Regions from separate parts of the Chromobacterium sp. FG22 genome, predicted to be linked through region 3. Evidence: predicted binding sites of a transcription regulator. Region 3 holds the regulator's gene; each other region holds the start of a gene.

Region 1 (3,109 bases), on a different contig from region 3:
CCGACGGCGATCTCATCGGCGATCAAGTGCACCTGATATTGATCGCACAGCTGGCGCAGCTCGCTCAGATACAGCGGATCGTACATCGCCATCCCGGCCGCGCCTTGAACCAAGGGCTCCACGATGACGGCAGCCACTTCCCCCGCGTGTTTGGCCAGCAGGCTTTCCAGCGCCTGGATCGCTTTGAGCGCGGCATCGGCCGCGCTTTCTCCGGGTTGCGCGCGGCGGGCGTCCGGAGACGGCGCGCGCAGGCTCGGCTTCAGCAAGCCGGCGTAAGTGTTGGAAAACAAGGGAACGTCGGTCACGGCCAGGGCGCCGACGGTTTCGCCGTGGTAACTGTTTTCCAGGCTGATGAAGCGGGTCTTGTCCGCTTGCCCCTGGTTGCGCCAATAGTGGAAGCTCATCTTGAGCGCAATTTCCGTGGCGCTGGCGCCGTCGGATCCATAGAACACGTGGGCCAGGCCGCTGAGCTTGGCCAGACGTTCCGACAACTCCACCACGGGCTGATGCGTAAAGCCCGCCAACATCACGTGCTCCAGCTTGTCCAGCTGATCCTTGATCGCCTGCTTGATCCGAGGCTGACCATGGCCAAACAAATTGACCCACCAGGAGCTGACTCCGTCCAGATAACGCTTGCCGTCGAAGTCGCTCAGCCAGACGCCGTCGGCGCTGGCGATGGGCACGATGGGCAAAGCCTCGTGGCGCTTCATCTGGGTGCAGGGGTGCCAGACGGTGTTGAAGCTGCGTTGCAGCCAGTCTTGGTTATCACTCATATCTGTTCTATGTATTCAGACTAAGCATTCGATGCTATCACAGGGAGGGCGAAGGCAGCGGACTGACCAAAAACGTCACATTTCTACTTGTTGCGCTGTTGATGCCTGTCAGATTGATTGGAATGGGAGTGGAAGAGGGGGTGGCATGATTTCTGCATAAGCCACACCCTATAAAACAAGCCTTGGAGCCGAGCAATGAGGAAGGCGGCTGGTTTTACCTTGATTGAACTAATGATTGTTGTCGCTATTATCGGTATTTTGGCGGCGATTGCGATTCCGGCTTATCAGAATTATACGATTCGAGCCAAGGTGGCGGAAGGTCTGACTTATGCGGATCAAGCAAAGACCTCGGTGTCTGAATTCTATCTGGCGGGCAATACTTGGCCAAGCACCAATGCCAGTGCGGGTTTGCCTGATACTTTGGCGGGAAATTATGTCAGTAATGTGCAGGTCGGAGTCAGTAGCGGAGTCAGTACGGTGACTGTGCTGTTTAATAATAGTGTGGTCTCTGGTTTGTCTGTAGTTTTTACCCCAGTAGTGAGTAGTGGTACTATAGCGTGGTCGTGCTCTACTGATGCGGCTTATGCTCAATATGTGCCTTCGTCTTGCCATTAATGAATGGAGCTTTCAATGCAAAAATCCCAACAAGGTTTTACTCTTATCGAGCTGATGATAGTTGTTGCTATCATTGGTATTCTCGCCGCGATTGCCATTCCCGCTTATCAGGACTACACGAAGCGGGCCAGAGTTTCTGAGGGTCTGAGTCTGGCTTCTGCTGCAAAAACTGCTGTGGCAGAGTACTATGCTTCAAATGGCTCATTTCCGACAAGCAATGCCTCTGCTGGATTGCAAACTACTATTACGGGTAATTCGGTGACTGACCTTTCTGTCGGTGCTAGTGGGGTGCTTACTGTGACGTACAGTACGACACTTGTGGACTCTACTAACAATAAATTGACTTTGACTCCCTCTGCATCAGGAGGGTCGATTATATGGATTTGTGCGAAGGCGAGTTCCAATGGTGTTAAAGATCAATGGTTGCCAGCAAACTGCCGAGCTGGTAACTGATGTTTAATTTTTGTTGAAATGGGGGTGCCGAAAGGCACCCTTTTATTATGAATAAAAATATAAAGATATTAGTTTATTTTTTTATTGCCCTATCAGTTTCTGCCCCATTTTTAAGTTGGCTGCGTTATGCGCCACTTCCGGATTGGTTTTCTGATGCTTCTGCACTTGCGCTTCTTGGTGTGGCCATGTGTGGCTTGTGTCTATTGAATATTGATAGAGTCCTTGTTTCGTGGCTTGAACTGGTCCTACTTGTGCTTGCTTTTTCTGTGTTGCATTCCAGTTTTTATGGCTACTTAGCACTATTGTTTATTGGGTTGGCCCTGTTTTCTATTTTGCTTAGAAGTTGTCTCAGTATATCGGATGCCGATAATCTGATCTTTGTGCTTGCCTGTGTAGTCACTTTTTTTTCATTGTTGCAATCGTTGGTGGGTATATTGCAAGCAGTAAAGTTAGCCTATCTTTTTAATGGGTTTGTTGTGTATGATCCAAAATCTAATGCTGTGATAGGAAATATTGCTCAGCGTAACCAGTACGCTAATTTTCTGTTTTGGGGTGTGTTGTCTATCTGTTATTTGTATGCGATTAATAAACTTAGAGTGGTGTTTGCTGTATTGTGTTTGCTCCCAGTTGTGCTTTCGATGTCATGGTCTGGTGCTCGCTTGCCTTTGATTTATGCTTTGTTGGCTAGTGTATTGGTTTGGTATTGGTTTAGAAAAGAAAGAGCGCAAAAAGAGCTCGGCCGATTAGCGATGGCTGTGTCGATCGCAGTATTATTAATTGCAATATTTCAAATTTTGAGTCGTGATATTGTTGCATTTCTAAATTATATGGGATTGTCTGTTGATGTGGTTAGCGGAGCGGAACGTATCTCGGATGGGGGGTTTGCTGCAAAAAGACGCATTGAATGGACTAAGGCGTGGTTGATGTTTTCTCAGCACCCATGGTTTGGGCTTGGCTGGGGGGGCTTTGCCGCGGAAGCCGCAAAGATGGAGTTGATGGCTGGGCTGCCAAAGTTTTCAGAAAGTTGGTTGTTTACCCATAGCCATAATTTATTTTTCCAACTTTTGGCAGAGTCTGGGCTGGCAGGAGTCTTACCTGTTGTGTTAGGTTTTGTTTTTTATATCTGGTGGTTTGTGATCGGGGCAAAAAAGAAGATAGAATCTTTCTGGATGTTGTGTGTGCTGATGGTGCTGTTGACGCATAGCATGTTTGAGTATCCATTGTGGTACATGCCGTTTTTGATCATGCTTATACTGATCTGTGCGTTG
Region 2 (3,109 bases), on a different contig from region 3:
CGGTGAACAGGCCGTAGGGGATGGGCGGCAATTCATTGCTGAGGCTGGTCGAGGTGGCGTTGATCACGATGTCGAAGCTGCGGCCCTTCAATTGCTCGTAGCCTATGGCCTCCACCTTGCCCCAGGGCGCGAAGTGATGCGCCAGCGCCTCGGCCTTGATCAGCGTGCGGTTGGCGATGGTCAAGGAGGCCGGCTTTTGCGCCAGGATGGGTTCCAGCACGCCGCGCACCGCGCCGCCCGCGCCCAGGATCAGCACCTTGGCGCCGGCGATCGGGTAGTCCAGATTGTCCACGATGTCGCGCACCAGGCCCACGCCGTCGGTGTTGTCGCCGTAGATCTTGCCGTCGCGGAAGCACAGGGTATTGACCGCCTCCGCCGCGCGGGCGCGCTCGGTCAGCTCATTGGCGAAACGGTAGGCGTCGCCCTTGAACGGCAGCGTGATATTGAGGCCCTTGCCGCCTGCGGAGACGAACTCGGCCACCACCTCGTTGAAACGCCCCAGTTCGGCGAACAACTTGTCGTAAGCGATATCCTGGCCGGTGGCCGTCGCGAATTCGTTATGGATGAACGGCGACTGGCTGTGCGAAACAGGGTTGCCGATAACGGCGTAACGGTCGGTCATGAGTCAGCTTTCCAAGATTTGGCTATGTTTTCGGTATTCGGATAGAGAGTGGCTAACAAAGCCCCGGCGCCGCGTCGCGCTTGGCTTTGTTGGCGGCTCTCGTCGCGTCCGCGCCGCCCTGCCGGCGGCGCTATGACACTTTGCCGTGGAATACGCCAAACTTCAACCACGACGTCACCGCGCCGGCCCCGGCTCAGCCTTGTTGCCAGGGCAGGCCGCGCGCTTTCCAGCCGCCCACGGTGTTGCGGTGGCCGTCGGCGTCCTTGTCGCCCTCAAACCCCTCCAGCACGTTGTAGGCTTCGGTGTAACCGGCGGCGGCGGCCATGCGCGCCGCTTCGTCCGAGCGCACGCCGGAACGGCACATCAGCATCAGCACGCCGTCCTTGGGCAGCATGTCCTGCAATTGCTCGATGAAACGCGGATTGGGCTGCATGCCGGGAAAGCTCCGCCACTCCAGCCGCTGGGCATAGGGCACCACGCCGACGAACTGCCATTCCGCCGCGCTGCGCACGTCCAGCAGCACCGCTTCCGGCATCGCCTGCTTCAGCTGGTGCGCTTCCTGCGGCGTCAAGGCGCCGCGATAGGGCAAGCCCTGTTCTTCCGCCCGGCGCTGCGCCTGTTGCAATAGCCGCGTCATCTGATCCATGCAAGCTCTCCCCGCGGCCCGGCCGCCTTGTCGAACCGCCGACACCCCTTGACGCTGCGCCGGCCGGCCTCAGCGTCTTAGCGGGGTTTTGTCAGCCGCTCTCGTTACCTTATATACGGAATATACGGATTATCCATATCGACGAAGACGGCCGCAATGCCGTCAACGCCCTGTTTTGGTGCATAAGCCGAATCCAGGCACCACCCTGGTTCATTCAACTCCGCTAGCGCCCGGTTTTGGGCTATGACACAATGGAATCTCAGCGATTTCATAGCTGGCACGCTTAATGCTTAAGAGCCTGCCATCCACTCATTCGCACATGATGCATGTAGCCTTTCAGGAGAAAACCATGGCGGTTGCAGACGTAGTCAAGCTGATTACCGAAAATGATGTCAAGTTCATCGACCTGCGCTTTACCGATACCCGCGGCAAAGAACAACACGTGTCGATTCCGGCCCATGTGCTGCTGGACGATCCGGACGCATGGTTCGAACACGGCCACGCTTTCGACGGTTCCTCGATCGCGGGCTGGAAAGGCATCCAGGCATCCGACATGCTGCTGATGGCCGACCCGGCCACCGCCCGCATCGACCCGTTCTACGACGAACCCACCGTCTTCCTGCACTGCGATGTGATCGATCCGGCCGACGGCAAGGGCTACGACCGCGACCCGCGCTCCATCGCCAAACGCGCCGAAGCCTATCTTAAGGCTTCCGGCCTGGGCGACACCGCCTATTTCGGCCCGGAACCGGAATTCTTCATCTTCGACAGCGTGACCTGGGGCACAGACATGTCCGGCTGCTTCGTCAAGATCAAGGCCGAAGAAGCCGCCTGGGCTTCCGCCGAAGAGTTCGAAGGCGGCAATATGGGCCACCGCCCGGGCATCAAGGGCGGTTACTTCCCGGTGCCGCCGGTGGATTCCTCGCAAGACATCCGCTCCGCCATGGTGCTGCTGCTCGAAGAGCTGGGCATCCCGGTGGAAGTGCACCACCACGAAGTGGCCACCGCCGGCCAGAACGAGATCGGCACCAGGTTCAGCACCCTGACCCAGCGCGCGGACTGGACCCAGATCCTGAAATACGTGGTGCACAACGTGGCCCACAGCTACGGCAAGACCGCCACCTTCATGCCCAAGCCCATCGTCGGCGACAACGGCTCCGGCATGCACGTGCACCAGTCCATCTGGAAGGACGGCAAGAACCTGTTCGCCGGCGACGGCTACGCCGGCCTGTCCGAAACCGCGCTCTACTACATCGGCGGCATCATCAAGCACGCCAAGGCGCTGAACGCGATCACCAACCCGGGCACCAACTCTTACAAACGCCTGGTGCCGCACTATGAAGCGCCGGTGAAGCTGGCCTACTCCGCCAAGAACCGCTCCGCGTCCATCCGCATTCCGCATGTGGCCAGCCCCAAAGGCCGCCGCATCGAAGCGCGCTTCCCGGACCCCTTGGCCAACCCCTATCTGTGCTTCTCCGCTCTGCTGATGGCCGGCCTGGACGGCATCCAGAACAAGATCCACCCGGGCGACGCCGCGGACAAGAACCTGTACGATTTGCCGCCGGAAGAAGACAAGCTGATCCCGACCGTGTGCGCCAGCCTGGACGAGGCGCTGGCCGCTCTGGACAAGGACCGCGAGTTCCTGACCCGCGGCGGCGTGTTCTCCAATGACTGGATCGACGCCTACATCGAGCTGAAGATGCAGGAGGTCAACCTGACCCGCATGACCACCCATCCGGTGGAATTCGCGATGTATTACTCGCTGTAATACCGGCGCATGGAAAAACGGCAGCCTCCGGGCTGCCGTTTTCATATATGACTTGTCCGGCGGATTTGCATAT
Region 3 (3,109 bases):
CACCAGCGCGCGCGCCTGGGCCTCGGCTATCTGCCGCAGGAAGCCTCCATCTTCCGCCGCATGACGGTGGAGGAGAACATCGCCGCCATCCTGGAAGTGTCCGGCCTCAAAGGCAAGGAACTGGACAAGGAACTGGACCTGCTGCTGGACGACCTCAATATCGGCCACCTGCGCGACAGCAGCGCGCTGTCGCTGTCCGGCGGCGAACGCCGCCGCGTGGAGATCGCCCGCGTGCTGGCCACCCGGCCGCGCTTCATCCTGCTGGACGAACCCTTCGCCGGCGTCGATCCGATCGCGGTGATCGACATCCAGAAAATCATCTCCTTCCTGAAGGAACGCGGCATCGGCGTGCTGATCACCGACCACAATGTGCGTGAAACCCTGCGCATCTGCGACCGCGCCTACATCATCAGCGAAGGCTCGGTGCTCGCCTCCGGCGAGCCGGAAGAACTGGTCAACAACGAGAAGGTGCGCGAAGTTTACCTTGGCGAACACTTCCACCTGTAAGCGATGAAACAGACACTTCAGCTCAAGGTATCGCAGCAGCTGACCCTGACGCCGCAACTGCAGCAATCGATCAAGCTGCTGCAGATGTCCACCCTCGACCTGCAGACCGAAGTCGAGCGCTTCTTGCTGGACAATCCCTTGCTGGAGCGCGGCGACGAAGCGCCGCAGGGCGAGGCGCCGGACGCCGCCGCCCAGGAACCGGAGGCCCCGGCGGAAAGCCGCGACGACGCCTCCGGCGACGACGGCGAACGCGGCGCGGAGACCGGCGAACTGAGCGACTGGGGCAGCGGCGGACGCCGCGGCGACGGCGACGACGAGCTGGACCCGATGCTGAACGTGCCCTGTCCTATCAGCCTGCGCGAGCACCTGCTGGCGCAGTTGGGCGAAGTGGCGCTGCCTACGCGCGATCAGGCCATCGTCCAGCTGCTGATTGAAGAGCTGGACGACGACGGCTATCTGGGCCAGACGCTGGAAGACATCGCCAGCCACCTGCCGCTGGAACTGGAAATCGAGGCCGACGAGCTGATGATAGGCCTGCGCCTGCTGCAGCAGTTCGACCCGCCCGGCGTCGGCGCGCGCTCCTTGCCGGAAGCGCTGGCGCTGCAATTGCAGCGGCTGGACCCGGACGAGCCGCAGCGCGGCTTGGCGCTGGCCATCGTCCGCGACCACCTGGCCCTGCTGGGCAACCGCGACTACACCCGGCTGAAAAAACAGCTGGGCGTGGACGACGCCGCGCTGCGCGCCGCCCAGGCGCTGATCGCCCGCCTCAACCCCCGCCCCACCGCCGGTTTCGGCGCCAGCGACACCCAGTACGTGATCCCCGACGTCTCGGTCAGAAAACGCAAGGGACGCTGGGTGGCCGCCCTCAACGGCGGTGCCGTGCCTCGCTTGCGCGTCAACCAGATGTACGCGCGGCTGCTGGCGGAAAACCGCGGCGGCAACGGCGAAATGTCCTCGCGGCTGCAGGAGGCCAAATGGCTGGTGAAGAACATCCAGCAGCGATTTGACACTATCCTGAAAGTGGCGGAAGCTATCGTTGAACGGCAGCAATCGTTCTTTGAACACGGCGAAGTGGCCATGCGCCCGCTGATTCTGCGCGACATCGCGGACGAGCTGGGCCTGCATGAATCCACGGTGTCCCGGGTCACCACCCAGAAATACCTGCTCTGCCCGCGCGGCCTGTTCGAGCTCAAGTATTTCTTCGGCAGCGCGCTGGAAACCGACAGCGGCGGCGAGTGCTCCGCCACCGCGATCAAGGCCCACATCCGCAGCCTGATCGACGCCGAATCGCCGAGCAAACCGCTGTCCGACAGCGCCCTGGTCGAAGCGCTGGCCAAACAGGGAATACAAGTTGCCAGACGCACGATAGCCAAGTATCGTGAAGCCATGCAGATACCGCCGGTCAACCAGCGCAAGACGCTGTGACCCAGGCGGCGGAATACAGCGATCCGGCCGACCCGACCGGACTGTCAACACCAGAAGGAGCTAGGGTATGAACCTCAAAGTAACTGGACTGCATCTGGAAGTAACTCCCGCCCTGCGCGAATACGTTGAAACCAAAATGGAGCGCGTTACTCGACATGTCGACCATGTGATCGACATTTCCGTTACTCTGTCTGTTGATAAACTGGTGCAAAAGGCCGAAGTCAACGTGCATCTGTCCGGCAAGGACATCCACGTGGAAGCCACCGAATCCGATATGTACGCCGCCATCGATCTGCTGATCGACAAGCTGGACCGTCAAGTGCTGAAACACAAGGAAAAGCAGTCTGAACACCGTGCTCCGGCGCCTGAAGCCAGCCTGTAATCCCTTGAATTGGAAGGCGGGGGCCTGCGGGTTCCCGCTTTTCTTTGCACTTGCCCGTTTTCAGTACTATCAAGGCAACGTAGAATTGCCGGGTTTTTCTCAGCCGCATGCATAATCCAATATGAACCTCATCGGCAAAATCCTGACACCCGAACACGTCCTGCTGGATCTGGACGTCGCCAGCAAGAAGCGCGTGTTCGAGCAAGTCGGCCTCTTGGTTGAAAATACCCGGGGCATCGCGCGCAGCGAAATCTTCGATTGCCTGTTCGCCCGCGAAAAGCTCGGCTCCACCGGCCTTGGCCAGGGAGTGGCGATTCCGCACGGCCGCGCGCGCGGCCTCAAGGACGCGATGGGCGTGTTCATCCGTCTGAAGACCCCGATTCCCTTCGACGCGCCCGACGGCAAGCCGGTGCAGTGCCTGTTCGTGCTGCTGGTGCCGGAACAGGCCACGGACCTGCACCTGCAAGTGCTGTCCGAACTGGCGCAGCTATTCTCCAGCCGCCAGATGCGCGAGCAGATGCTGGGCATCCCCCTGCGCGACGAGCTCTATCAGCTGCTCAATAATTGGGTGCCCAATGCCTAGCATCAGCGTCCGCCGGCTGTACCAGGAAAACCAGCAGAAGCTCAACCTGACCTGGGTCGCAGGCACCGGCGGCGCCGACAATATGATAGGCAACGACGAACAGCGCCCCACGCAGGCGCTGGTCGGCCACCTCAATTTCATCCACCCCAACCGGGTCCAGGTGCTGGGCCTCGCCGAGGTGGACTACCTGAACCGGCTGGAGCAGTCCGCCG
Region 4 (3,109 bases), on a different contig from region 3:
CGTCGCGCAGCGGGTCCAGGCCTTGCGCCGCCAGCCAGTAATTGAGCCACAACGCGTGGGTGCCGGCGGGAAAGGTGTGGGCCAGCGTCAGCGGCGCGCCGCCTTGGCGGACGCGGCGCGGCAAGGCCTGCTGCGGCGCCGCGGCCAGAGCGTCGGCCAACGGGTGGCTGAGGGTGATGGCCTGGCCGTTCTGGTTCAGCGTCATCAGCAGCGCCATGTCCGCTTGCGGGCCGGCGAGGCCCAGCTGCATGCCGTAGGCCAGACCGTACAGCGCCGCGGCGGCGTGCAGGCGGCCGTCCAGCAGCTTGTCGCGCACCGCGCTCCACGAAGGCTGGCGCAGCAATTCCAGTTCCAGGCCGTGGCGGCGGTCCAGGCCGAGCTGGCGCGCGACGATCAGCGGCGCGCTGTCGGTCAGCGGCAGATAGCCCAGGCGCAGGCGGTGGGGGACGGTCATGGGATTTCCTCGCGGCTCAGCCTAGCAGTTCGGCGGCCTGGATCAGTTGTCGGGCGAGATCGGCGACGCGCAGGCCCTCGCGCATCGCCTGCCGGCGCAGCGCTTGGTAGGCGTCGTTTTCGCTGAGCCGGCGCTTGTCCATCAGAATGCCCTTGGCGCGCTCGATCAGCTTGCGTTCGGCCAGTTGCTGTTCCGCCACCGCCAGCCGCTGTCGCAGCCGGGCGTCCTCGGCGAAGCGGGCGCGGGCCAGGTCGATGATGGGCGCCAGCCGCGCCGCGTCGGCCTGGTCCACCACATAGGCCGCCACGCCGGCGTGGACCGCGGCTTCTATGGTGGGCAGGTCGCCCTGGTCGGCGAACATCACCACCGGGTGCGGCGCGATCTCGCCCAGCAGCGCCAGTTGTTCCAGGGTGTCGCGCGACGGGGATTCGGTGTCCACGATCACCACGTCCGGCCGCAGCCGCTCCACCGCCTGCAGCAGCGCGGCGGCGCCGTCCACTTCGGCGACGACGGCGTAGCCGGCGCGCGCCAGCGCCTGGCGCAGCGAGGCGATGGTTTTGGCGTGGTCGTTGACCAGCAGCAGGCGCAGCGGCGGAGGCGTAGACATTGCGGCACCGGGGAGAAGGGACGGCTTGGCTGAAGCAAGCGCCGTGCCCAAGGGAATTCTTGACGCGATTTTTAGCGAGGATGCGGCCGGATTGACGCGGCGTTTAGCCGCGATGTCTTAGAGTGGCTAACAAAAATCAGTTTTACGGCTGAGGCAAGGCGTGCCGACGCAGGCAGTACTTGAGTACGACAAGTCGGCGCAACGCAGCATCAGGGGTTTGTTAGCCGCTCTTATCGTGGAGCGGAGACAAGGCCAATGGACAGGAGGTGAAACACGGGTGAACAACAGTCGTTGGCGAGGCCGGCCCCGCGCGAGCGGAGCCGGCCGATTTCATTTGAGTTTGACGTTCCAGTTGTCCTCGACGCAGCGCTGGTAGTTGCCGGCTTGCAGCGCGCTGTACGGGGTCTGGTAGTTCACCAGCTGGCATTTGTAGTCATTGCCCCATTTCCAGTCCTTTTCCCAATAGATGTTGTAGGCGGCGGAGCTGGCGGCGCTGAAGCGCTGCATATTGGCGCAGGACAGCTGCTCGTTGCCGTAGTCCCAGCCCAGGTCCTTGGCGAACTGGCGGTAGTAATCGATGCGGTTCTGCGCCGCCTGGCGCTCGGTGCCGCCGCCGCACTCGGCGTTGATGATCTGGATGGTGGTGGCGAAGTTGTTGCCGGCGCCGGCGGCCTTGTCCGCGGCGTTGGGCATCCAAGTGCCGTCCAGCACATGCAGCATCGACGGCTTGGGCGGCTGCGGGAAGACGAAGAAGAAGGTGGCCGAGCTCAGGTTGAGCCAAGTGGAGGCCACCAGGTCCGGGTTCTTCAGCAGCACGGATTGGTCGCCGTCGTGCATGGCTTGGGAGAAGGGGCCGTAGTTGTAGTTGTAGGACAGCTGCTTGGCGCCGCGGCCGAAGTACTTTTTCCAGCTGCCGTCGGCGTTTTTGCCGCAGGTCCACACCTTGTTGAACACCGGATCGGCGCATTCGGTGTTGTAGCCGCAGCCGGGGCCGGTTTCGGCGCAGCCCATTTCGCGCAGGTATTTCAGGCCTTGCCGCCATTCCGGCACCGTGTCGCTGCGGTTGTGGTCGCCGGTTTCCTGAGCGAAGTGGGCGAACATGGTGGCCAGGCTGTGGCGGCAGATGGCGTCGCCGTCGCGGCCGTCGCCGTAGTCGTCGCAGATGGCGGGGAACTTGGCGATGGCCTGCAAGAAGCGCTGGTAGCTGTAGCTGGCGTCGCGGCGGGAGAAGTAATACTCCCACTTGGTGGCAGGCAGCAGGCGCTCCACCCGGCGCACGTTCAGCGGGTTGGCGGCGCGGCCGGGGGTCACTTGTTCCACCTGGGCGTTGGGCAGGGTGCGGATCGAGGCTTTGACGTTGCGGAAGAAGGGGGTGTCGGTCAGGGCGGCCTCGTATTGCAGCGCTTGCTGCAGCGTGGGCGGCTGAGGCTGGCCCGGTTCGGCCAAAGCCGTGGCCTGGGCCGCCGCCTGCGCCCAGCTGCCTCTGGGGTTGGCGGCCGGCGTTTCGGCGCGGGTGCGCCATTTGGCCTGCCAATCCTGGCCTTGCCATTGGACTTGCTGTCCGGCCTGATAGACGGCGCCGGCGTTCCAGGGCGCGGCCAAAACGGACTGGCAGGCCAGGCTCAGCAGCAGGGCGGTGAAGGGTTTGCGCATGTTGGCTCCTGTTGTCGGGCTGCCGGCGCGGGGGACGCCGCGCGAAATCATCGCAGCCGTTTATGGGGGCCTCGACACACCCGCTGCGCGGTCCGATGGCCTCGCTCAGTCACAGGCTTCTGGCTTTGCCTTGCGCGCAGTCTCGGGGCTTGCGTTCTGATGTCAGAGGACGCGTCTTGCTCTTGAACGGATCGCGGCGGTTTTCGAGGTTGCCCTAGATGGTTTTCTGCCGCGCGCGACGCACGGCATAGATACCACTATGGAACCAATTTTTGATATGTCAAACGACTTTTTGAAGGAGAATGGGATTGACGCGGCCATGCGGCCGGCGCGCGGCTAAGCCGGAAGGGGCGAAGAAGGCGGAAGCGGCCGCGGCGGGCGCCGGGGTGAGATCC

The links. The regulator sigma-54, encoded in region 3, starts transcription at its own class of promoters, with help from an activator protein. The targets are predictions, from matches to a motif close to CTGGCACGCTTCATGCTT.
Region 1: ACODSD_RS12460 (pilin) is a predicted target of sigma-54. The motif match lies at 914-931, and genes of this name have one in related genera.
Region 2: glnA (glutamate--ammonia ligase) is a predicted target of sigma-54. The motif match lies at 1,543-1,560, and genes of this name have one in related genera.
Region 4: ACODSD_RS10410 (ANTAR domain-containing response regulator) is a predicted target of sigma-54. The motif match lies at 1,094-1,111, and genes of this name have one in related genera.

The regions. Positions count from the first base shown of each region.
Region 1 is NZ_JBMDJX010000011.1:11,034-14,142, forward strand. Features, by position in the region: gene ACODSD_RS12455 (adenosylmethionine--8-amino-7-oxononanoate transaminase) at 1-773, opposite strand, end outside; gene ACODSD_RS12460 (pilin) at 969-1,388, shown strand; gene ACODSD_RS12465 (pilin) at 1,404-1,841, shown strand; gene ACODSD_RS12470 (PglL family O-oligosaccharyltransferase) at 1,889-3,109, shown strand, end outside.
Region 2 is NZ_JBMDJX010000021.1:34,446-37,554, reverse strand. Features, by position in the region: gene aroE (shikimate dehydrogenase) at 1-622, opposite strand, end outside; gene ACODSD_RS18380 (rhodanese-like domain-containing protein) at 816-1,268, opposite strand; gene glnA (glutamate--ammonia ligase) at 1,618-3,036, shown strand.
Region 3 is NZ_JBMDJX010000004.1:54,404-57,512, forward strand. Features, by position in the region: gene lptB (LPS export ABC transporter ATP-binding protein) at 1-507, shown strand, start outside; gene ACODSD_RS05270 (RNA polymerase factor sigma-54) at 511-1,932, shown strand; gene hpf (ribosome hibernation-promoting factor, HPF/YfiA family) at 2,000-2,314, shown strand; gene ptsN (PTS IIA-like nitrogen regulatory protein PtsN) at 2,436-2,897, shown strand; gene hprK (HPr(Ser) kinase/phosphatase) at 2,890-3,109, shown strand, end outside.
Region 4 is NZ_JBMDJX010000008.1:141,044-144,152, reverse strand. Features, by position in the region: gene ACODSD_RS10415 (CmpA/NrtA family ABC transporter substrate-binding protein) at 1-454, opposite strand, end outside; gene ACODSD_RS10410 (ANTAR domain-containing response regulator) at 471-1,061, opposite strand; gene ACODSD_RS10405 (glycoside hydrolase family 19 protein) at 1,392-2,714, opposite strand.